Regions from separate parts of the Xenorhabdus sp. TS4 genome, predicted to be linked through region 2. Evidence: predicted binding sites of a transcription regulator. Region 2 holds the regulator's gene; the other holds the start of a gene.

Region 1 (11,972 bases), on a different contig from region 2:
CAGCCTGGTAGCTCGTCGGGCTCATAACCCGAAGGTCGTCGGTTCAAATCCGGCCCCCGCAACCAATTTTTTCATTTTTTCCCTTCAATTTTCATCTCTGCTTTCATTTCCTAGCTTGTTACCTTGATTACCTAATTGCCACTGATTTTTAAATTCATATTTAAATATTATTTCATTCCGGTTTAAGCATGAATATAAAGTAAATAACCATCATTTCATCATAAGCAATCAGCCTTAGCGGATATTTCACCGCCGTGCCAATTCAGCCCCATTCTTGAAATACGCCTTAATACCAGCAAAAATGGATTCTGCCACTTGTTGCTGGAATTTCGCTGTCTTAAGTTTGCGTTCTTCTTCCAGGTTACTGATAAATGCGGTTTCTACCAAAATAGAAGGAATATCAGGGGCTTTCAATACCGCAAATCCCGCCTGATCGACGCTATTTTTATGCAATTTATTGATTTTTCCCACCCGCTTGAGCACTTCTTTACCAAATTTCAGGCTATCGTTAATCGTTGCGGTTTGAACCAAATCCAACATGGTATGATCCAAATATTTATCGCCACTTTTGCTGACTCCACCAATTAAGTCTGCCTCGTTCTGAGTTTGGGCGAGAAAACGGGCCGTATTGCTGGTGGCACCCTTAGTCGAAAGCGCAAACACGGATGAACCCCGTGCAGAGCGATTTGTAAAGGCATCCGCATGAATAGAAACAAAGAGATCAGCCCGCATCTTACGCGCTTTTGCCACCCTCACCGTCAAGGGGATAAACACATCTTCATTACGTGTCATGTAAACTTTCATGCCCGGCTCACGTTTGATGAGTGCCTGTAAACGACGGGCAATCTGCAACACGACATCTTTTTCACGGGTTTTATATTTCCCAATTGCTCCAGAGTCTTCACCACCATGACCGGGATCGAGCATAATCACAATCGGCCTGTCTTTGCCTGCCTTGCCGGGTTTACGTGTTTGTGCAGGCAAATGTTGTTCTAAACTCCCACTGTTATACTCTTCAAGCAGGGCTAATAAAGGATCATTAGCCACATCAACAGCCTTTTGGGGATACAGATCGAGTACCAGACGGTGTTTAAACTTCGCAATGGGCGGCAATGTAAAAATATGCGGGGAGACAGGCTGTTTGATTTCAAAGACTAAACGCACCGTTTTAGGATTAAATTGCCCTGCCCGCACTAATTTTAGGTAAGGGTCACGTCGCTGAACCTGTGCCCCCATACTGCTCAAAATGCGATTAAGCTGGATACCCTGCAAATCAATGACAATACGATTAGGGTTTGAAAGCGAAAACTGGCGATATTTAAGTGGAATATTAGACTCCAGCGTCACTCTGGTATAACTTGATGCAGGCCAAATACGAACAGCAATAACTTTTGAAGTCGCTGCATAACCTATTGGGCTGATGCTTAATAACCATACAGCGGCTGCGCCTTTCAGCAGGCGACGACGTGAAGTATTATGGTCTGAATGACTCATTGTTTATTCCGCTTAAAAACAACCAAACGCAGTAATCTTTACCAAACATAATAGTGAGGCAGGAACTCTAATTAATTAGCAAACTTCTGTCATCAAAAAACGTATTTTCTGATAATCTAATTTATTTATACCAATATAAATAATAACGTTATTTTTATCCATGTTTCCTCTTGCCATTTCCCTCCAAAAAGAATAAAAATACAAAAAATACGAATAAAAATTCAATCAGAGAGGGTTTCATGAGCGAACGCAGTACCGAATTGGTTGAAGTCTTACGTCACTCGGTTCCGTATATCAATGCACATCGAGGTAAAACCTTTGTCATTATGCTGGGAGGTGAAGCCATCGCCCATAAGAATTTTTCTAATGTCGTCAACGATATTGGATTACTGCATAATCTGGGCATTCGTTTAATCGTTGTTTATGGTGCCCGTCCACAAATTGAACAGAATATTGCAGAACACAATTGCCAATCGGTTTACCACAAACACACCAGAGTAACCGATGCCAAGACACTGAATTTGGTCAAACAGGCAGCAGGCCTATTACAGCTAGAAATTACAGCTCGTCTTTCCATGAGCTTAAACAATACCCCATTACAAGGCGCTAATATTAGTGTCGTCAGCGGAAACTTCGTTATCGCCCAACCTTTGGGAATCGATGACGGCGTCGATTATTGCCATAGTGGCAGAGTCCGTCGTATTGATGAGAAAGCAATCAACCAACAACTGGATAATGGTGCTATTGTGCTGATTGGGCCAGTTGCGGTTTCCGTTACAGGAGAAAGTTTCAACCTCACTTCCGAAGAAATTGCAACACAACTGGCAATCAAATTAAAAGCAGAAAAATTAATTGGATTTTGCTCATCTCAGGGCGTACTTGACGCTGAAGGCAACACTTTATCAGAAATGTTTCTTAATGAAGGAGAAGCTCACCTGCACAAATTGGAAAACGCTAGTGATTGTCATTCAGGAACCGTGCGTTTCTTAAGAGGAGCGATTAAGGCCTGCCGCCGTGGCGTTCGCCGCTGCCACTTAATCAGTTATCAAGAAAATGGCTCGTTAGTGCAGGAACTCTTTTCCCGCGAAGGTATCGGCACTCAAATAGTTATGGAACGTTCCGAACAGATACGCCGCGCCAATATTAATGATATTGGTGGCATTCTTGAACTTATTCGCCCATTGGAGCAACAAGGTATTTTAGTACGCCGTTCACGTGAACAACTGGAAATGGAAATTGATAACTTCACTCTGATTGAACTCGATAATATCACTATCGCCTGTGCTGCCCTATATCCCTACCCTAATGAAAAAATTGGAGAAATGGCCTGCGTTGCTGTACACCCAGATTACCGAAGCTCTTCCAGAGGTGAAATTCTGCTAGATTCTATTTCCAGCCAGGCAAAACAAAAAGGATTGGAAAAACTTTTCGTGCTCACGACCCGCAGTATTCACTGGTTTCAGGAGAAAGGCTTTAAGCCCGCAGGGATAGATATGTTGCCCGTGGAAAAACAAGCGCTGTATAACTATCAGCGCTGTTCCAAAATTTTGATGCTGGATTTACAGAATTACTAGCCATACAATCCTTAGCCGCATCGCCTTCTTATTGCGGGTTGAACCAATCTGCCAACCCGCTTCGTCGCTGTGTTGCTGTGGCCACAGCTTTATCCAAAACTGGCTTATTGGCATAAATCGTTAGTTTTTCCCTCGCCCGCGTCAGTGCGGTATACACTAACTCCCGACTGAGTATTGGTGAGTATTGAGTTGGTAACACCAAGGCCGTATGCTCAAATTCAGACCCTTGAGATTTATGCACTGTCATCACATAAGCCGTTTCATGTTGAGGTAATCGACTCGGCTGAAACCCTTTAATCTGCCCATCAGACAACTGGAAATAAGCTTTCAGCTCATTATCCTGATTTTTGAGCATAATCCCGATATCTCCGTTAAACAGTCCAAGGGTACTGTCATTACGCAATATCATGATAGGTCGCCCGACATAACCACGGCTCTCCACATGTTTGGGCAGGGTAATCACGCCTTTCCTGTGCAGTAATTGTTCCATTCGTTGGTTCAGCCCCGTAACACCAAAAGGGCCTTCCCTTAACGCACACAGCAATCGAAAGCGATTGAATTCCGCTAAAATGGCTTTTTCTGCCGCCCGTTCATTTGCCATTGCCAAATATTGAGAATAACCAGCAGCGGTTTCCGCCAACAGACGCTGATAATCTTCATCCACTGCAAGTGGATAAAAATTAACATCGGGAAAAAACTGATTCAGCACTGCCGTGACTCCTCCGCGATCTCCTTGATTCACAGCTGATGCCAATCGCCCAATGCCGGAAGCCGAGTTGAAGCGATAGCTTTTGCGCAGCAGACACAGGCTATCCCGCACAGCAGGCGTATCTTTATCAGAATGAGAGGTGGATAAAGTGGAATAAGATGTTAACTGACATCCAGTCAATCGTTCCAATTGCTCAGCCCGCTTGGCGCTATAACCTTGTTCAGCAAAACGGCAAATATCTCCCAATACCGCTCCGGCTTCAACCGATGCAAGCTGGTCTTTATCCCCTAAGAAAATCACTTTCGCCCGTGGCGGCAAAGCATCAACCAAGTGAGCCATCATCGGTAAATCTACCATTGAAGCTTCATCAATGATCAAAATATCAAGGGACAGCGGATTATCACGCCCATAACGCAGTTTCTGGCTATCGGGTTGCGCTCCCAGTAAACGGTGGATAGTTTGCGCCTGTTCTGGAATGCTATGCCACTGTTCTGGCGTCAAATCGAGTTTCTTGACCGCTTCTCTCAGTGATTCAGTTAATCTGGCCGCTGCCTTACCGGTTGGCGCAGCCAATTGAATACTTAATTTTTTCCCTTCATGCAACTTGATCAAGGCAGCCAACAACTTAGCTACTGTCGTAGTTTTACCGGTTCCTGGCCCACCAGAGATCACAGAAATACGGCTCGTTACAGCCACTGCTGCCGCAACCTTCTGCCAATCAATATCCCCTTCAACAGTGACACCAAAAAGCTCATCCAAAATGCGATGTAGCTGGATTTCATCAAGAGCCGTTTGATCATAGGAAGTTTGAGCAAAAGTATCGGTTAGCTCCACAGCAGCAAAAAAATCCGCCACCCGCCGTTCACTTTGCCACATACGTTGTAAATATAGGCGGTAATCACTCTCCCTTTGATGGGAAAGGATCATCGGTGCCGGAGATTCCCCCGTACTTACCGCCGGACATGTCTGTAAAACAGCCAGAATTTGCTGTTGATCGGGTTCTCCGACCAAAGACCAAAGCGATACAGCTAACTCCGGCTGCCTGCCTTCAAAAAAATATTTTGGCGAAATCCGCTCCAGTGGCAAACAGACATGCCCCGCGCCTGATTCAGCACTTAACAAGGCCGTAATCAACAGCAGTAGCGGGTTTTCATCCTCAATCATCGCATAAGCAAACTGCACATCCAAAGGACGCAGCAGCTTCTGGCTCACCGCCTGTTGCAAGAATGACATCATGGAATTCATACGCTTTGTTCCTCACCAACAGCACTGAAAAGCGTATCCAGTTCGTCAATAAATTCAAAGGGAGGCAAGTAGGAGTAAATACCATGCCCTGGATTATCTTTATCAATACCACGCAAAAACAGATAGATCACGCCACCAAAATGGCGGTGATAATCATAATGAGCTAACCGATGACGCAAATAACGGTGCAGAGCTAAAGTATAAAGCTGATACTGGAAATCGTAACGATGCTCTATCATGGCTCTTGCCATCGCTTCTTGCGTATATGACTGGCTGTTCTCACCTAACCAGTTTGATTTGTAATCCACTACGTAAAACTTATCTTGCCAGCAAAAAACCAAGTCAATAAAACCTCTTAACATGCCTTTGACTTGCTGAAAGGATAACGGAGCACATTGCGCAGACAGCGGATCATAACGACGGGCTAGTGCATCCATTTCCTTTGCATGTAATAGCTTATCTACTGGTAGGTAAAACTGCATTTCACTTTGCTGACAATGACGAGGCACACCGACAAGTTTCATTCCCTGCTCATTCAGCTCTGCGCCCAGAATATCCTCTATCCACAGTTCCAATACCGGTGCCCAGTTTTCATCAAATCCTGACGCTGTCAGTTTTTCCACCAACCACAACTGATCCGGGGGATTGCCGAAATCCAGATCTTCTAAAATACTGTGCAGGAATGTGCCCGCAGACGCCCCACGTGGAAAAGTATGCGGAGTCATCTGTAATGATTGTTCTCCCTGCTTTTCACCACAGGCATCAATATCCAGCTTCGGAGAAATGGATTGCACTATCACATCAACTGATTCCCCAAATGTACCAGCATAAGTAGGAGAAATAGCGTGAGAAGCGGTGTATCGTAACCCCGAATAACTCGTCACCCGCCAGTCATCCCGAACAGGACGTTGCAATTTTTTGGCTGCCAACGACAGAGTATTTTCATTTTGTGGGCACCATTGCAAGTCAGAGGTATCCCCCACTTGCCTTATCTCTATGCCGTTATCACAAAGCTCATTCAAGCTGTTAACCAGTAATTCTGCATCACCTTTCTGTCCCTTTTGCAGTAAGTACCCAAGGGCAGATAAATGCAAATCAGTATCGCCTGCTTTCCCTCTATTTCCTTTAATAAGCGGGGCTACCCCGACGCTACAGTGATAAACCGAACGTGTTAATGCAACGTAGAGCAAGCGTAAATCCTCAGCCAAGCGTTCTTCATCAGCCAGCTCCAAAGCTTCTTTCAACGCTTCATCATCATGGGAAATATTAAGATGAGCCTCAAAATTATGGCGCTCATGATAAATAGCCTGCTTCTGCTTCCTGTAACCACAAACAAAAGGCAAACAAACCAGCGGATACTCCAACCCCTTAGATTTATGAATGGTACAGATCTGCACCAGATGCCGATCACTCTCCAGTCTCAGTTGCTGGTTTTCTGATTGCGGATTAGGTCGTGAAATCTGTTGTGCCAGCCAGCGGGCAACGGCATGTTCGCTATCTAATTGTTGAGATTCCTCCTGCAACAACTCACCAATGTGCATAACATCGGTAAGCCGACGTTCACCATCATCACCTGCCAGCAGATTTTCTGCTATCCGGTATTTCACCATTACTGCCCGCAACATGGGTAATACGCCACGAGTACGCCATAAGCGGGCATAGCCATCAAATTCATCAACCAGACGATCCCACGCCATTTCGTCGTTATTCAACTGATCAATTTGTTGTGCACTTAAGCCAAATAAACTACTGGCTAATGCACTTCGCAATTCACGGGCTTTTTCCGGTGCCAATACTGCCTGTAACAACCACAGCAAATCTTTCGCTTCTGGGGTATCAAACACACTTTCTCGGTTGGAGAGATAAACCGATGGTATCTTCAGCGCGTTCAATTCGTTACGGATTAACGCGGCTTCTCGGCGATCACGCACCAACACCGTAATATCTGCCGCCATCACCGGACGGCTTGCTTCTGTTGATTGATTTTTTGCCTGATATAAAAGCGCCTTTCCTTCTTGCCCTGCCTGCAACCAATCCCGTATCTGGGCAGCACATTGTCGCGCCATAGTTTGCTCATATTCCCCTTTGGAAACACCATCACCAGACTGTAACCAAAATCGTAAAGCAGCTTGCTCCTCACCATGTAAGGAAAATCTCAGCCCACAATTTTTCTCTGCGGCATTAGCGTCAAGAAATGGGATTTGTGCAAACAAAAACGGGAATTCCGGGCGAGAAAACAATTTATTGACAGACTGCACCATTGACGCAGAAGAACGCCAGTTCGTTTCCAGCGTGTAATGGGCCTTAACGTGAGAACGAGCACGAATGTAGGTAAAAATATCTGCCCCACGAAACGCATAAATCGCTTGTTTGGGATCGCCAATAAACAATAAGCCGGTTTCGTTTTCAGCCCGTTCATTTTCTGATTGATGGCAATATATGGCCTGAAAAATGCGATATTGTTGTGGATCGGTATCCTGAAACTCATCAATCATTGCGACGGGATAGCGCTGCCGAATGGTTGCTGCAAGCTGCTCTCCTCCAACACGTTGCAAGGCACTGTCCAGACGTGTCAGCAAATCATCAAAACCCATGTAACCACGGATCAGCTTCTCCTGACTAACCGATTGGCGAACTTCAACAATCGCTTTGGAGAGGATGATATCTTTCAACGTCAATGGGTACTGATATAAACCATCAATTGCTGCAAACAGCACATGCTGCGGAGCTTCCCCTTTTTTAGTCTTTTCTAATAAGCGAGATTGACAAAATTTATCCAATTCTTTGGGCAACAGGTAATCTTCGGTTGGTGATTTAGCCCATTCAGAAACACTATTCAGCCAATTAGGTAAATTTTTTTTGCTGTAGCTACGCTTATCAACACCTGAATTAGTAATCAGTTCTTCTAACCCAGAAACAGTGTCATTCCACTGGTGTTTTATCGCCTCAATCTGCTCAATGATTTTCTGATGACGACTAAACAGCGTTTCATCATCAGGGGCATTAAGGATATACGGCATATCTCCGTGTAAATAGCTCGAAATATCTTTTAATAGTGCTTCCGGCCCACTCCATATCCGGCTGACTTCCGCAGCGATTGGCAAGGGTAGGGGATAACAGTGACGCCGCCAAAAATCGGCACAGCCTTGTTTACGTAACTGGTTTTCATCCTGAATTAGGGTTTGATCAAACAGTACACCAGACTCAAACGCATTGTGTACTAGCATACGCTGGCAAAAGCCGTGGATGGTATAAATCGCCGCCTCATCCATCTGGCGTTCAGCGGCTAATAACCAACTGGCTGCACTTTCCTTATCAGGAATTTCATCCAGTAATTGCTGATAGATCGGATCGCTAGCCGCTGTTTCTTCCCGTATACAAGCCAAACGGAGCTGGTGGATGTTTTCGCGGATACGTCCACGCAATTCATTTGTCGCCGCTTGGGTAAAAGTAACAACCAGAATCTCTTCGACATTCAGCGGGCGGGAAAAGGCGGCAGAACCACCTAATCCCAGTAATAGCCGGAGATAAAACAAGCCTATCGTATAAGTTTTTCCCGTTCCCGCAGAAGCTTCGATCAACCGCTGACCATACAGCGGCAATGTTAACGGGTTAAGCTTATGAGAGGATATTTCTTTGCTCACTGAGCATTCACCTTAACCGGTAATTGTTTCTGGAAATCTGACACATAGTCGTAAGTTCGCCAGCCTTTCAGCTCTGCATATTGATGAGCTGTACCTTTTTTCCCGGTAATTTGGGAAACCAGTGCCAATCCCTGACGTTTAAGCACCGCTTTTTCATAAAAAGCAATAACCTGTGCTTTAGTGACTTTCTCCATCGCTGCAATGACTTTCTCACGTGTATCAAATTTGAAGTTGTTGCGCCCAAAATCTGCATCAAAGCTAGCCACTTCTGAATAGAAAGTTTGTGGCGGCTCCCGCATTTCTGTCAGCAGTGATTTTTTATACTGTTCAAACTCAGCATCAGGCATCGCTTTCAACTTTTTATCAGCCTGTTGATAGAAACTCTGGTAGCGTCGATGCAGGTAGTCCGGTTGCTTGCTGTTACTTTGCAGTAAGAAACCCAATCCCCACTGTTTACCGATATTTTGGTTGAAAGCAAAAACCGCATAACCAAGCTGTTCTGTCGTTCTCAATTGATCATAGAACCACGGTGACAAAATGCTACTCAGCAAATTGGAATAGACATATCCCTTGATACGGTCATACCCCGTTGGAATAAAAATTTCGGCCAGAGCGTTATCTGTGCTATTCGCAGTGCCATTGAAATTAGCCGCATAATTACGATCAATGACAAGACGCTCGCCAGTCCACCATACTGTTCCTTGGTTAGCGAGCTGCTTCTGTGCTGACTGAACGATGTCAATACTCTGCTGTTCAGTGAAATTACCGAAGACCAAAGCCTGTAATGCCGCGTGTTGGATCATGCTCTGACGGTATTTCACGATGTCATCAACAGTGATGGTATCCAACACTTTCAATTTTTCTGCCTGTTCAAAGTAAGGGACACCAGAGAGGCGGGAAATGGGTTGCATAGCCATTTGAAAAGCCTTGCCATTATTGGCGACTTCCATTTTTTCCCTATACCATGATTTCGCTTGAGCCAGTTCTTCTTGAGTCGGTATAAACGAAATATATTGATCAATCGCTGAAGATAACAACTCTGGTAAGTGTTGCGTATAACCATTAACGCCGATCTTCAAACCATCAACATAGCTTGTATAAACCCCCATTCCCCCAACCGATGCCTGATAGCCTAGTTGATCAAGTGTAAGTGCAGACAAATAGCTCAATAAGGTATCTGAAACCTGATCTTTGATGTTTTTCAATCCATTGGGGTTACGCATCTCCAGTGTAATACTGCCTTTAGGTTCATCCGCAAAATATTGGCTCGGCATATACAGCAAGCGAACATTGGGCTGTTCCAAAATCATTTTAGGGTGTTCTTGGCTGCCAGATGTTTTAACCAGGGATAAATTATCAGGAATATAGGGATTCAACTCAGGCAAAGAGAATAAGTCTCCCTGTTCGAGTTTTTTCCATTCCGCTAACTGTTTTGACGTAATTTTATTGACTTGATACTGAGCCTGCACAAAGTAAGCTTCTTTATTATGTGGCTCTGTTGGGCTGATAAACCAGATACGCGCATTTTCAGGCGTTAATTCTTCCAGACGGCTAGCTATCGCTTTTGGATTAAACTCATCTGCAACATAACCCGCATCCAACACATGGGATATAGGCAATACCAACATGGCATCAGACAGCCCTTCAATGTAATTCATATTCCGTACGATTGATGCATACTGGAAAGACAAATTCAGAACCTTAGCCATTTCATCGAAATAACTCTTATTAATCCCCTGTTGTTTTAGCAGGTTAATGTAAGAAAAGATGGCTGCGATAACTTGATCACGATGTTCAAGGCCCTTATCCGTTAGCGAAACATAAATATCAAACGTCCCTGAATTACCATCAGTTTTGGGGTTTGCACTAGCACCAATACTTTCGATTAATCCCTGCTTTTGCAACCAGTCAGACAAGGTATTTTGGCTGCGATTACCAATCAAATACCCGACATATCCATCTGTTTTGCTGAGAAAATCTGCACTGTTATCAGCAATGCTAAATTCTAGTCGTAACGCTTTGTAAGGTTGTGCGGGCACATAATGGATAATGGTGCCTTTTTCTTTATCTGTGATAGCCGGAACTGTAATAGCAGGCACCGAAGCATGTCGGTTCGGAATACGGCCAAAGGTTTCTGTCGCAATCTGAGCCAATTTGTCGATGGATTGATTGCCATACATAACCCCTTTCATCAGATTAGCGGAGTAATAGCGTTGGTAAAAATCAACCAGGGCCGTCTGTAATTTGCTGTCAGGTTTATCTTTAAGTGTTTCTAAATTTCCGCCAGCAAAGCGGGCATTAGGGTGAGTCGGATTGATAGTCTCAGAACGGATTTGCCATAAGCGATGCCCTTCACCCGCACGAGCGATAGTCATTTCATTATCAACAGCATGGCGTTCACGATCAGCATTGACTGGTTCCAGTAGAGGCTCAGCAAGTGCATCCGCAAGACGATCAACCGCTTCTGTTAAGGAGTCATTTTCAACTTCCAGATAGAATGCAGTACGATTGGCAGTGGTACTGGCGTTACGGCTTCCCCCATGTTTTTGCAAGAATTCAGCAAACCCTCCTGGTTGCGGGTAACGCTTGGAACCCATCAATACCATGTGCTCAAGATAGTGGGCCAGACCAAGCTGATTATCTGGATTTTCCATATGACCAACCGGAAGAGATGCGGCAGCCAATGATTTAATCGCTTTTTCATCAGAAACCAGCAGAACTGTCATGCCATTTTGCAATTTAATGGCTTTATATTGACGAGGATCGCGATCACTTTTGTGGATCGTATCTGGCAATGGCTGCCAGGGCGATTGTGCATATGCAGTAACCCCAAAAAATAGCAAAAAGAGCACCGTCATGATGCGGATAAGACATTTAGGCATAACCTAATATTCTCCCTAATTATTTAAATAATGATCCATTGGAATAGCGTGCCATCGGCAATAAATAGCGCTGAGTTTCACGCTTCATTCGCTCCAAAAGTGATTGATCAGCTTGCCGGAAAGCCCGTTGTACGTAGTGATCAGCGCTTTCCCCTTTTCTGTCATGTGTTCCCAGCCAGTGTTCCATTAATTTATTTTCAGCACCTTGTTGAACCTCTTCACGAAAATCGATTTCACGACTTTCCTTATCAAAACAGTCAACTAGCCATGCCCAGCCGCTTCGGCAAAACAAAGGGAGAGGTTCAGACATTCCTTGAAAATAGCCCTCTATCATCTGGTTCAAATATTGTTTCGCATCATCCTGTTTTAGCGGTAAGAAGCGATATTCTGACACCTTTTTATCTTCCTTCTCTTTTTTTCCCTT
Region 2 (11,972 bases):
GGAAACCCACCTCTTTAAATTATGGCTTAATAATACTGCTTATTGATCAGGAAACTCGGCCATAAAACTTTCGGCTTTTTCTACCATAGATTTGGTGCCGACAAAAAAAGGTACTCGTTGGTGCAGTTTATTTGGCACGATATCCAGAATACGGTTTGCTCCATCGCTGGCTTTACCACCGGCTTGCTCAGCCAGGAGTGCGATTGGGTTGCACTCATAAAGTAAGCGGAGTTTGCCCGTTGGATGGCTTGCCGTACTTGGGTAGATATAGATCCCACCTTTTAATAAATTGCGGTGGAAATCCGCAACCAGAGAACCGATATAACGGGTTGTGTAAGGGCGCTGGGTTGCTTCGTCTTGTTCCTGGCAATATTTGATGTATTTTTTCACGCCCATTGGAAACTTGATGTAGTTCCCTTCATTGATAGAGTACATATTGCCCTTTGCTGGGAATTGGACTTTCTCATGGGTTAGACAGAATACACCGAGGGAAGGATCATAAGTAAAAGTATGGACACCACAGCCTGTTGTATAAACCAACATTGTGGATGAACCATAAACCACATAACCCGCTGCAACCTGACGATTGCCCGGTTGCAGGAAATCTTCTTCGGTTACAGGTTGCCCGATCGGGGTGACTCGATGGTAAATTGAGAAAATAGTCCCGACGGAAACGTTTACATCAATATTCGAAGAACCATCCAGTGGATCCATCAAAACAACATACTTCGCATTTTCTGCTCGGTCGCCATCAAAAATAACGATGTCGTCTTCCTCTTCGGAAGCAATGCCTGCAACTTCGCCGCGTGCTTTCAGTGCTGCCTTGAGTTTTTCATTGGCATACAAATCCAGTTTCATCTGGACTTCACCCTGAACATTAGATACACCACTTGTGCCTAAAATATCCACCAGACCGGCTTTATTGATATCTCTATGGATGATTTTGGCACCTAACTTTATGGCAGACAGTAGTGCAGTCAGTTCACCTGTAGCATGCGGAAAATCTTGCTGCTTTTCGACGATGAATTCGCCCAATGTTTTCATGACAAAGGCCTTGAATTGGTTGTGGTTTTAGGAAGCGTGCTTCACTTATGTGTTGCACTTATGTGCCGCACTTAGGCGCGGGCAGTTTAGCTAAAGAATCCAATGATTCATAGGTTATTGCATTTTTAATCTCTGATTTGAGGGTTAAAATAGTGATACAGTTCATGAATCAGGTAGAAATAAATGCGTATTCATATTCTTGGCATTTGCGGTACTTTCATGGGTGGGCTGGCGATCCTCGCTCGCGCACAGGGGCATGAAGTGACTGGCTCTGATGCCAATGTATATCCCCCAATGAGCACTTTGCTGGAAAAACAGGGCATTGAGCTGACCCAAGGGTACGATCCGGCACAGCTCGATCCTGCTCCAGATATGGTGATCATTGGTAATGCCATGACACGTGGTAATCCCTGCGTAGAAGCCGTGCTGGATCGAGGTATTCCTTATACTTCTGGCCCGCAATGGTTGCATGATCATATATTGCCGGAGCGTTGGGTATTGGCTGTCGCTGGAACTCACGGCAAAACAACGACAGCGGGTATGGTGGCCTGGATCTTGGAAGAGTGTGGCTATAAACCAGGATTCCTGATTGGTGGTGTGCCAGGGAATTTTGAAGTTTCAGCACACATCGGTGAAAGCCCATTTTTTGTGATTGAAGCTGATGAATATGACTGTGCCTTCTTTGACAAGCGTTCGAAATTTGTCCACTACAGTCCCCGCACACTGGTCATGAACAATCTTGAGTTTGATCATGCCGACATTTTCGAAAATTTGGGCGCTATTCAAAAACAGTTCCACCATCTCGTCAGGGTTGTGCCGAGTACCGGCAAGATCATTGTTCCTGATAATGATATTAATTTGAAGCAGGTGCTTTCAATGGGATGTTGGAGTGAATTGGAACAGATCGGAGAAAGCGGTCATTGGCAGGCGAAGAAAGCTAGCCAGGATAGCAGCCACTACCAGGTATTCCATCGGGGTGAGCAGGTTGGGGAAGTGAAGTGGTCATTGGTTGGTGAGCACAATATGCATAATGGTTTGATCGCAATTGCGGCAGCCCATCATGTGGGCGTTCAACCTGCGGATGCCTGTCAGGCATTATGCCAATTTATTAACGCCCGTCGTCGCCTTGAATTGCGCGGCGAAGTCAATGGCATCTCGGTGTATGATGATTTTGCCCATCATCCAACGGCTATCTTAGCCACACTGGAGGCGTTGAGAAGTAAAGTGGGCGGTATGGCTCGTATTCTTGCCGTACTGGAACCGCGTTCGAATACCATGAAACTGGGAATGAGCAAAAATGATATTGCTCCTTCTTTGGGGCGCGCCGATGAAGTTTTTCTCTATCAACCCACCAATATTCCGTGGCAGGTGGTTGAAATTGCTGAACAGTGTATTCAGCCCGCTCGTTGGAGTGGAGATATTGATACGTTGGTTAAAATGATTGTAGAAACGGCCCAGCCCAGTGACCATATTCTGCTTATGAGTAATGGTGGATTTGGCGGTATTCACGAAAAACTACTGGCTGCATTGACGAAAAAAATAAGCGCGGATTAATCAATATTTTCTTATATTTCGGTCTGCCATACGCATATTTTGATTAGATTGGCATACGGCAGACCTGAAAAAATTAAAGTTCTTGTTCAAACAGGTGGAGAATTGCTTCGTAAAGTTGTTTTGTCGTAAAGTTTTGCGCTGGAGTGGAAAAAATAGTGTCATCCCCTGCAATGCTGCCAAGGATCCCTTCTGCTTTCCCCAATGAATCTAATAGGCGGGCAATTAACTGTGCTGCGCCAGGGCTAGTTCGTATGACGACAATGCTGTGATTATAATCGACATCTAATACCAGATTTTTTAATGGGCTGGTGGCAGTGGGAACGCCCAATTCTGCAGGTAAGCAGTAAACCATTTCCATTTTTGCATTACGGGTTCGGACAGCACCAAATTTCGTCAGCATTCTGGAAACTTTAGATTGGTTGATATTTTCAAACCCCTGCTCTTGAAGTGCCAAAACAATTTCACCTTGAGAGCTGAATTTTTCTTCTTTCAATAATGCCTTGAAAGCTTTTACCAAATCTTCCTGTTTCGAAGGAACACGCATATTTCACCATCGTTGAATCCGTTATCAGGCGGACATTATGCGAAAGAGTGAATTTTTATTCAAGAAAGAGAAGAATAAACTAACATACAGGGCATAATTGTATATTTTCCAATATCTCCCTATTCATAATCTGAGGATTAATATCATTTAATTCCTGTGCATTTTCTTTCCGTCAGATTAAGCATAGTAAATGCATTGTTAATTAAATGGTGTTGTTTGACCTGAAAGGGAAGAGTAAGGTAATCAGTTAATTGATGAAGAATACGGTTGAAATAATTCTTAAAAAAGTGTCCATTATCTCATTAACAGATAAGCGTTTTGTTTAGAATAAAACAACTTTGGTGTTCCATCATCAGGCTATTAAGTGGATAATCTGGCTGTTAACAGATTGTTTTTAATACGTAGTGTTTACAGTACTTAATTTAAGGAGTATCAGGATGAAAGTTGCAGTTCTCGGCGCAGCCGGTGGTATTGGTCAGGCACTTGCCCTTCTACTCAAGACCCAGCTTCCTTCAGGTTCAGAACTTTCCTTGTATGACATTGCTCCGGTGACCCCAGGCGTGGCAACCGATCTGAGCCATATTCCAACGGAAGTTAAAGTCACTGGTTTTGCTGGTGAAGATGCAACCCCTGCCTTGGTAGGTGCAGATGTCGTATTGATTTCTGCGGGTGTGGCGCGTAAACCTGGTATGGATCGCTCCGATTTGTTCAATATCAATGCGGGTATCATTCGTAATCTGGTTCAGCAGGTTGCTAAAACTTGCCCAAAAGCATTAATTGGCATTATTACCAACCCAGTCAATACCACTGTAGCGATTGCTGCTGAAGTACTGAAAAAAGAAGGGGTGTACGATAAGAACCGCCTGTTTGGTGTCACAACCCTGGATATCATTCGTTCCAACACCTTTGTTGCTGAGCTGAAAGGCAAGAAAGTAGAAGAAATAGAAGTTCCTGTTATTGGCGGGCACTCTGGTGTGACCATTCTGCCTCTGCTGTCGCAAATTCCAGGTGTTAGCTTCACTGATGAAGAAATTGAAGCATTGACCAAGCGTATCCAGAATGCGGGCACTGAGGTTGTTGAAGCGAAAGCGGGTGGTGGCTCTGCAACACTGTCTATGGGACAAGCAGCGGCTCGTTTGGGGCTGTCACTGCTCCGTGGCTTGCAAGGCGAAAGCAATGTTGTTGAGTGCAGCTATGTTGAAGGTGATGGCAAATATGCCCGTTTCTTTGCGCAGCCTGTTCGCTTAGGTAAAAATGGTATCGAAGAACGTTTAGATATTGGCAAGTTGAGTGACTTCGAACAGAAAGCATTGGATAACATGCTGGATGTTTTGAAGAAAGATATTGAATTAGGCGAGAAGTTTATTAACGGCTAATTCATTTATTAATGATTTATTAATATACGAATTAAGTTAAATATATTAAATAACTAAAACCGCTAGTTATTTCTAACTAGCGGTTTTCCTTTCAATAGTTATATTGATAACTAATTATTCTTTTTCTCTCTAACTTTCCTTTCCAATAGTTCTCCTGTATGGGGATCGAAATAGCGGCTTGGCCATATTTCAGACGGATGTAGTTCTAAGTAATTCGCTATTATCCATTCTCCCTTGGGCCACGGGCGAGAAAGTGTATTCGCCAAAGTAGATGAACTCAGTCCCGCCGCGCGAGAAACGGCAGCTAATGTCGTTCCTCGTTTACGTAAAGCGGCAATAATATCAGCAGGATGCCAATCCGATTTCATAGAAATCATTTTTTTAATCCTTTTCTATTAAATTAGAAGCCACATTAGTGGTATAACTAAAGCGTTAATGTGAAATTAATAACGAACACGAACCTGTTATTAAGAAATTAAAATAACATTATTTTTTCTAAAAATGTTTCTAATTTTTTCTTAATAACTTCTTTTTTGAACTTGGTTACAAAAATAGAGAAACATTATGAAAAAAGAGTGGTATACGGCAATGGAGTTGACCGGTGTAGGTGAGTTGCCTAGATCACCACAAGGAGTTAATGCCAGGGCAAAACGTGAAGAATGGTTGAGGCAAAAACGGTCAGGTGTCCAGGGAAGGGCGATTGAATACCATTACTCTTGTTTTCCTAAATCAACGTTAGAAGCTTTGGAGCTTCATGAAACACCAACGGAATATCAGGTTCAGAAACAAGATCCTTTATCCATTTGGGTAAGTGCATTTAATTTACTCACCGAGGAAGAGAAGGAGGTCATTACCGAAGTGATATTACGAGATGGCATAAGAAGTTTTTTGGAAAAAATCATAGCTACTTGAGGCAGCTTTTAAAAAGCCAAGTGCTTAAAATTTGGCTTTCCCGTCACTGCTCCAGTATCAAGCGAGGAGAAAGAGATGAAAAAAGAGTGGTATTCTGCAAAAGAACTCATCGGCCTCGCAGGGCTGCCATCGTCTCCCCAAGGGGTCAATCTGATGGCAAGACGCGAGGGCTGGGAACAACGCCGTAAGCGTGGCGTACAGGGAAAAGCACTCGAATATAATGTCAACAGTTTGCCCGAAGAAGTCGTGAATGTACTGACGGTCAGTGAAAATTCGGTCGAATACTACCGTAATAAGCGACAGGATCCATTTATGATCTGGGTAGAGGCTTATTACCAGTTGAGCAAATCCGAAAGAGAACGAATGGTTAAATTTATTTTGAGAAAAGGGCTAGCCAGCCTTGTCCAATATGTCGGTATTCAAGATATTGATAATAAAGACAGCGCCCTAGATTGAGTTATCTGGGGCACTAATTGATTCAGTTTAGGAAAGTCGCTGTACAGCGACATGGGCCAATCCCTCAAGAGCCGCCTTGTATGGAGAGTCTTCCAGTGACTGCAATGCTGAAATTGCCTTATCAGCTTCTTCTTCTGCCCGCTGGCGGGTATATTTGAGTGAACCGCATTGTTTCATCGTTGCCAGGACGGTATCCAGCAAATGGCGGCCATTACCTTGTTCAATGGCACCTCGTATCAGAGTGGATTGTTCCGGTGTTCCGTGGTTCATAGCGTGCAAAAGAGGTAATGTTGGTTTGCCTTCGTTCAAGTCATCCCCTGTATTCTTACCAAGCGTATTGTTATCCGAGTCATAATCCAGCAGATCATCAATTAATTGAAATGCAGTTCCTAGATAACGACCATAATCACGTAGTGCTATTTCTTGCTCAGGAGTGGCGTTGGCGAGAATGGCAGCTGAATGCGCAGCGACTTCAAACAGGCGGGCGGTTTTACTGTAAATGACTCTCATATAGTCATCTTCGGAAATATTCGGATCATTGCAGTTCATCAACTGCATGACCTCTCCTTCAGCAATGACATTGGTAGCATCAGACATCAATTTTAATACGCGCATGGAATCGAGATCGGTCATCATTTGAAATGAGCGCGTATAGATAAAATCACCTACAAGGACACTGGCAGCGTTACCATAAATAGAGTTGGCTGTCGCTTTACCTCGGCGCATATCAGATTCATCAACGACATCGTCATGCAGCAGCGTTGCTGTGTGGATAAATTCAATCAAAGCAGCAACTTTGATGTGTTTTGTGTCTTGGCAATGAAGGGCTTTACCTGCCAATACGGCAATCATTGGTCGGATGCGCTTGCCACCGCCGCTGATGATGTAGTAACCAAGTTGGTTGATCAGCGCAACGTCAGAATTTAATTGGTTAAGAATGGTTTCATTAACCGCTGCCATATCATCAGCGGTGAGTTTAATTATCGATTCTAAATTCATGTTTTGGCTTTGGACTCTGATTCAGAGCTGTGCTCATTAATTAGCATATCAATAGATATCAAGATATATCGATTGTACTTGAAAAACCGTTCAAATAAATGACAATTGAAAAACTCTGTTTTTTTCTCATCTGCTCTAATTCTGCACTTGTCTTCTAAGTGGTTTTTGCGTAGAATTCGCGCCCTATTGTGAATATTTTATAGCGCGCTCTGGAAAGCATTTTTAGGGGGTGCGCGGAAAGCGGAGTTTATATGTACGCAGTTTTCCAAAGTGGTGGTAAACAACACCGAGTAAGCGAAGGCCAAACAATTCGCTTGGAAAAGCTGGACATCGCAACAGGTGAAACTGTTGAGTTTGACCAGGTACTGATGGTCGCTAACGGCGAAGACATCAAAATCGGCGCTCCAGTAGTTGAAGGCGTTAAAGTTAAAGCTGAAGTCGTAGCTCACGGTCGTGGCGAGAAAGTTAAAATTGTTAAGTTTCGTCGTCGTAAACACAGCCGTAAGCAGCAGGGCCACCGTCAGTGGTTCACCGATGTTAAGATCACTGGCATCGCTTAAGATTTAGGAGAGCAGATTAATGGCACACAAAAAGGCTGGCGGCTCGACTCGTAACGGTCGCGATTCTGAAAGCAAACGTCTGGGTGTAAAACGCTTTGGTGGTGAGTCTGTTTTGGCAGGTAGCATCATCGTTCGTCAACGTGGTACTAAATTCCACGCAGGCAACAACGTAGGTTGTGGCCGTGACCACACCCTGTTCGCATTAGCTGACGGGAAAGTTAAGTTCGAAGTTAAAGGTCCAAAAAACCGTAAATTTATCAGCATCGAAGCTGAATAAGTTTTTTGCATCTTGATCGAATCAGAAGCCCTGCAATGTGTGTTGCGGGGCTTTTTATTATTTTGGATTACGCCATCTCTGGGTACTAGCTGCCATCCAGCTTTACAGTGGCTATCCTACGGAGAAAAGTGATGAAATTTGTAGATGAAGCCAGGATTCTGGTTGTAGCGGGAGATGGTGGCAATGGTTGCGTCAGCTTCCGTCGTGAGAAATATATTCCCAAAGGTGGGCCGGACGGCGGCGATGGTGGTGATGGTGGTGATGTCTACCTGCTGGCAGATGAAAACCTCAATACACTGATTGATTACCGTTTTGAAAAATCCTTCCGTGCTGAACGTGGTCAGAATGGACAAAGCCGTGATTGTACGGGTAAACGTGGTCAGGACATTACGATTAAGGTTCCAGTCGGAACTCGTGTACGTGATGTTGCCACGGGCGAAGTGCTTGGGGATATGCTGCGCCATGAACAGCGTTTTATGGTAGCAAAAGGAGGCTTCCACGGCCTTGGCAATACCCGTTTTAAATCTTCGGTGAACCGTGCTCCTCGTCAAAGAACGATGGGAACTCCCGGAGAAAGTCGTGAGCTGATGTTGGAACTGATGCTGCTGGCTGATGTGGGAATGCTGGGGATGCCAAATGCAGGCAAATCCACCTTTATTCGTGCTGTATCGGCAGCAAAACCGAAAGTTGCTGATTATCCATTTACAACCTTGGTGCCAAGCCTTGGTGTTGTGCGTATGGATAACGAGCAAAGTTTTGTCGTCGCAGATATCCCTGGTCTGATTGAAGGTGCATCAGAAGGCGCTGGATTGGGTATTCGTTTCTTGAAGCATTTGGAACGCTGCCGCGTATTGTTGCATTTGATTGATCTCTGCCCAATCGATGAATCCGATCCAGTCGAAAATGCCCGTATCATCATCAAAGAGCTGCATAATTACAGTGAAAAACTGGCAGAAAAACCGCGTTGGTTGGTCTTTAATAAAGTCGATCTCATCGATGCAGAAGAGGCTAAGCAGCGGGCAAAAGCTATCGCTGATGAATTGGGTTGGGAAGGCGATTATTACATGATCTCAGCCGTGAATCGTCAGGGCGTGAAAGAGCTTTGCTGGGACATTATGGAGTTCATGAAGACGCAGCCTCGTAGTATGGAAACGTCGGAAGAGTCCCAACCGGAAAAAGTTGAATTTATGTGGGATGACTACCATAAAGAGCAGTTACAGCAAGCATCTGACGACGAAGATTTGGATGATGACTGGGACGAAGAAGATGACGAAGGCGTTGAGTTTATTTATAAACGCTAATCTTCATGTGGTCATTCGAATATAACAAAAGGGCGTTGTATTGGCGCCCTTTTTTCTTTTTGGCCAAGCTCTTCTTAGTCACTGAGCCAGCTCAGTGACTTTGATATAACGATTTATATAAATTGTGCTCAAAACGCGATAACGGAACACGACGGGCTCGTTGATCTTCTGGCGGAACAGAGTATGCAGAGACAAACTGGACAAAAGCAATTTGTTGTCCACTGGCAGCAGTCATAAACCCTGCGAGGTTATAAACACCTTGTAATGATCCTGTTTTGGCAAAGACTTTACCATCAAGCCCCGCTTCATGCAGGCCAGAGCGATAAGCCAACGTGCCATCATATCCCGCTTTGGGTAACATGGAGATGAAGTCCAGTTCATCATTGTGCTGAGCAATAAATTGCAATATCTCCATCATGGTTGTGGGGGCGATTAAATTGTGGCGTGAAAGGCCAGAACCATCCACCATGACAGTATTGCCCAAATCAATGCCTGCTTTCTGTTTAAGAATCTGGCGGACTGCATCGGAACCTGCCCGCCATGTCCCTGGCACATTGAAATAGCGGTGGCCGAGGGTACGAAAGAGAGTATCCGCAATCATGTTATCTGATTTTTTCAACATGATTTCGAGCATCTTATTTAATGGCACAGATTGATTTACGGCGAGGATCTTTTCTGGTTGTTTGGGAGCCGACTGGAGACGTATATGGCCTTTTAACTCAATACCGGCAATATTCAGTTCATTCTTCAGGAGGTTGCCGGCATAACTAGGCCCATTTTGGACAGCAAATGCCAATGGTAGTGGTTCATCGCGTTGTGTCAGACAGCCTGTGAGGGTATATCGATTCAAATCACCCGATGTAACATCAAATTCACAATACTTCGCTTCTGGTGAACCCTTAGCCAATGTTTTGACTTCACTCAGTACATTAACGGGATAAAAAGAGGGCACACGGACAAATGCCAGTTCGCCAGGTTGTTCTGCGCTGTAGAGTGAAACAGAAAAGCAGTTTTTATCCACGATTGCTGCTGATGGAGGGGCGCTGAAACACTGGGTCATATCGTTCCATATCCAGCCTGGTGCTTTATCGTGGCTGGAAAAAATCGAAATATCTATGACAAGGTCTCCATCAATCTGTTTTATACCAGATTGTTTTAGGGTTGCGGCCATAGTGCGCAGTTGTGAACGTGTCAGCATGGGATCACCGACAAAGCGAGCCGTTAAGTTACCTTCTAATACGCCATCTGAAAGATTAGCATCACTTTCCAGTGTTGTGATAAAACGGTAATCCTTACCAAGTTGCAATAGCGCTGCTAATGCTGTCACAATTTTCTGCGTACTGGCAGGTAAAGCCATTTGTTGCCCGTGATAATCAATTAAAGGATTTATTGCCCCAACGGTTTGGGCAATAAATGAAAAATGAGCTCCCGTAGGTAAATATTGGGCGCTTTTCTCAATAGAAGAGATATCAGAAGAGGCATTTGCACTGAAGATGCTCAGGCTCAAACTGAGCATACACGCTATTCTGCTGGGAATTTTTAAAAGAGCCATAGATCTCGCATATGAAGGTGATGTATTCCATGAATATTTGTATTAATGATACTAAGGTGCTGTTTAAAGGCAAAGTAAACGATGATCCATCACCAACTCTACGTTAGAATGATAGATTGACAGGTAAGTATGCCTGTGGACTTCAGATTGTGCTGAATTACACTTCTTTTTATTAAGTATCTGTAAGCCTGCCTGATAAGGTGTGCTCATTGTGCTGTTATTAAAAAATGTGCTGTTATTACAAAAAATCAGGAAGATGTTGTTTGGGCTTAGGATTAATTTAGAGGTTGAATAAATGAAACAAATTCCGATGACGGTACGTGGCGCGGATAAATTGCGCGAAGAATTAGAACATTTGAAAAATGTACGTCGGCCTCAAATTATTGCCGCAATCGCTGAAGCGCGTGAGCACGGTGATTTGAAAGAAAACGCGGAATATCATGCCGCTCGTGAGCAGCAGGGTTTCTGTGAAGGCCGTATTCAGGAAATTGAGGCTAAACTTTCCAATGCACAGGTGATTGATGTCACGAAAATGACCAACAATGGCCGAGTGATTTTTGGGGCAACGGTAACGGTACTGAACTTGGATTCTGATGAAGAACAGACCTACCGTATCGTCGGTGATGATGAAGCCAATATTAAAGAAAATCTTCTTTCAGTGAATTCACCGATTGCCCGAGGCCTGATTGGTAAAGAAGTAGATGATGTTGTTGTCATCTCCACGCCTGGCGGTCAAGTGGAATTCGAAGTTTTGAACGTGGATTATGTTTAATACACCATGATCAAAGAAAAAGGCCAGCTTTTGGCCTTTTTTCTCATAGTAAATAAATTAATATGGCACTTTTGTATAAATATGCCGTGATTATTTAGGTAGACTAATCTTGCGTTCTTCCGATGGACGGTAGAGAACTAACATTTTGCCAATGATTTGCACGTTATGTGCACCCGTTTCACGAACAATCGCTTCAGCGATCAAAGTTTTTATTTCGCGGTCTTCGCCTGCAACTTTGACTTTGATAAGCTCGTGATGCGAAAGAGTTTGTTCGATTTCAGCCAACACACCTTCGGTCAACCCATTGTTACCGATCATTACGACAGGCTTTAATGAATGGGCGAGACTTTTCAGGTATTGGATTTGTTTCTTGTTAAGAGTCATCGTTTTTTTGCTTAGTTGGGATTGAAAACGATATATTCTACCGCCATCTCATATCTATCACCATAAAAGTGTGGTGTGGTTTGATAAGAGAACGCAAAAAATAAGGCGCCTTATTAGTAGAGTTGGAAAGAACAATGGCCAATAAAAAACGCTCAGCAAGCTCAAGTCGCTGGTTACAGGAACATTTTAGTGATAAATATGTTCTCCAGGCGCAGAAAAAAGGGCTTCGCTCTCGCGCTTG

What was found. The regulator ArgR, encoded in region 2, controls arginine synthesis, uptake and breakdown. The targets are predictions, from matches to a motif close to ANTGAATAAAAATACANT.
Positions count from the first base shown of each region.
Region 1: the regulator ArgR is predicted to act here: its motif matches at 1,682-1,699, upstream of argA (amino-acid N-acetyltransferase).

Region 1 covers NZ_NKHQ01000005.1:75,391-87,362, reverse strand. The annotation lists tRNA gene Xets_RS03925 (tRNA-Met) at 1-65, shown strand, start outside; gene amiC (N-acetylmuramoyl-L-alanine amidase AmiC) at 247-1,494, opposite strand; gene argA (amino-acid N-acetyltransferase) at 1,734-3,068, shown strand; gene recD (exodeoxyribonuclease V subunit alpha) at 3,097-5,013, opposite strand; gene recB (exodeoxyribonuclease V subunit beta) at 5,019-8,666, opposite strand; gene ptrA (pitrilysin) at 8,663-11,548, opposite strand; gene recC (exodeoxyribonuclease V subunit gamma) at 11,568-11,972, opposite strand, start outside.
Region 2 covers NZ_NKHQ01000013.1:41,367-53,338, reverse strand. The annotation lists gene fbp (class 1 fructose-bisphosphatase) at 40-1,044, opposite strand; gene mpl (UDP-N-acetylmuramate:L-alanyl-gamma-D-glutamyl-meso-diaminopimelate ligase) at 1,228-2,598, shown strand; gene argR (transcriptional regulator ArgR) at 2,672-3,142, opposite strand; gene mdh (malate dehydrogenase) at 3,580-4,518, shown strand; gene Xets_RS08325 (helix-turn-helix transcriptional regulator) at 4,629-4,895, opposite strand; gene Xets_RS08320 (DNA-binding protein) at 5,083-5,430, shown strand; gene Xets_RS08315 (DNA-binding protein) at 5,506-5,886, shown strand; gene ispB (octaprenyl diphosphate synthase) at 5,914-6,885, opposite strand; gene rplU (50S ribosomal protein L21) at 7,137-7,445, shown strand; gene rpmA (50S ribosomal protein L27) at 7,465-7,722, shown strand; gene cgtA (Obg family GTPase CgtA) at 7,854-9,023, shown strand; gene dacB (serine-type D-Ala-D-Ala carboxypeptidase) at 9,115-10,575, opposite strand; gene greA (transcription elongation factor GreA) at 10,871-11,347, shown strand; gene yhbY (ribosome assembly RNA-binding protein YhbY) at 11,438-11,731, opposite strand; gene rlmE (23S rRNA (uridine(2552)-2'-O)-methyltransferase RlmE) at 11,866-11,972, shown strand, end outside.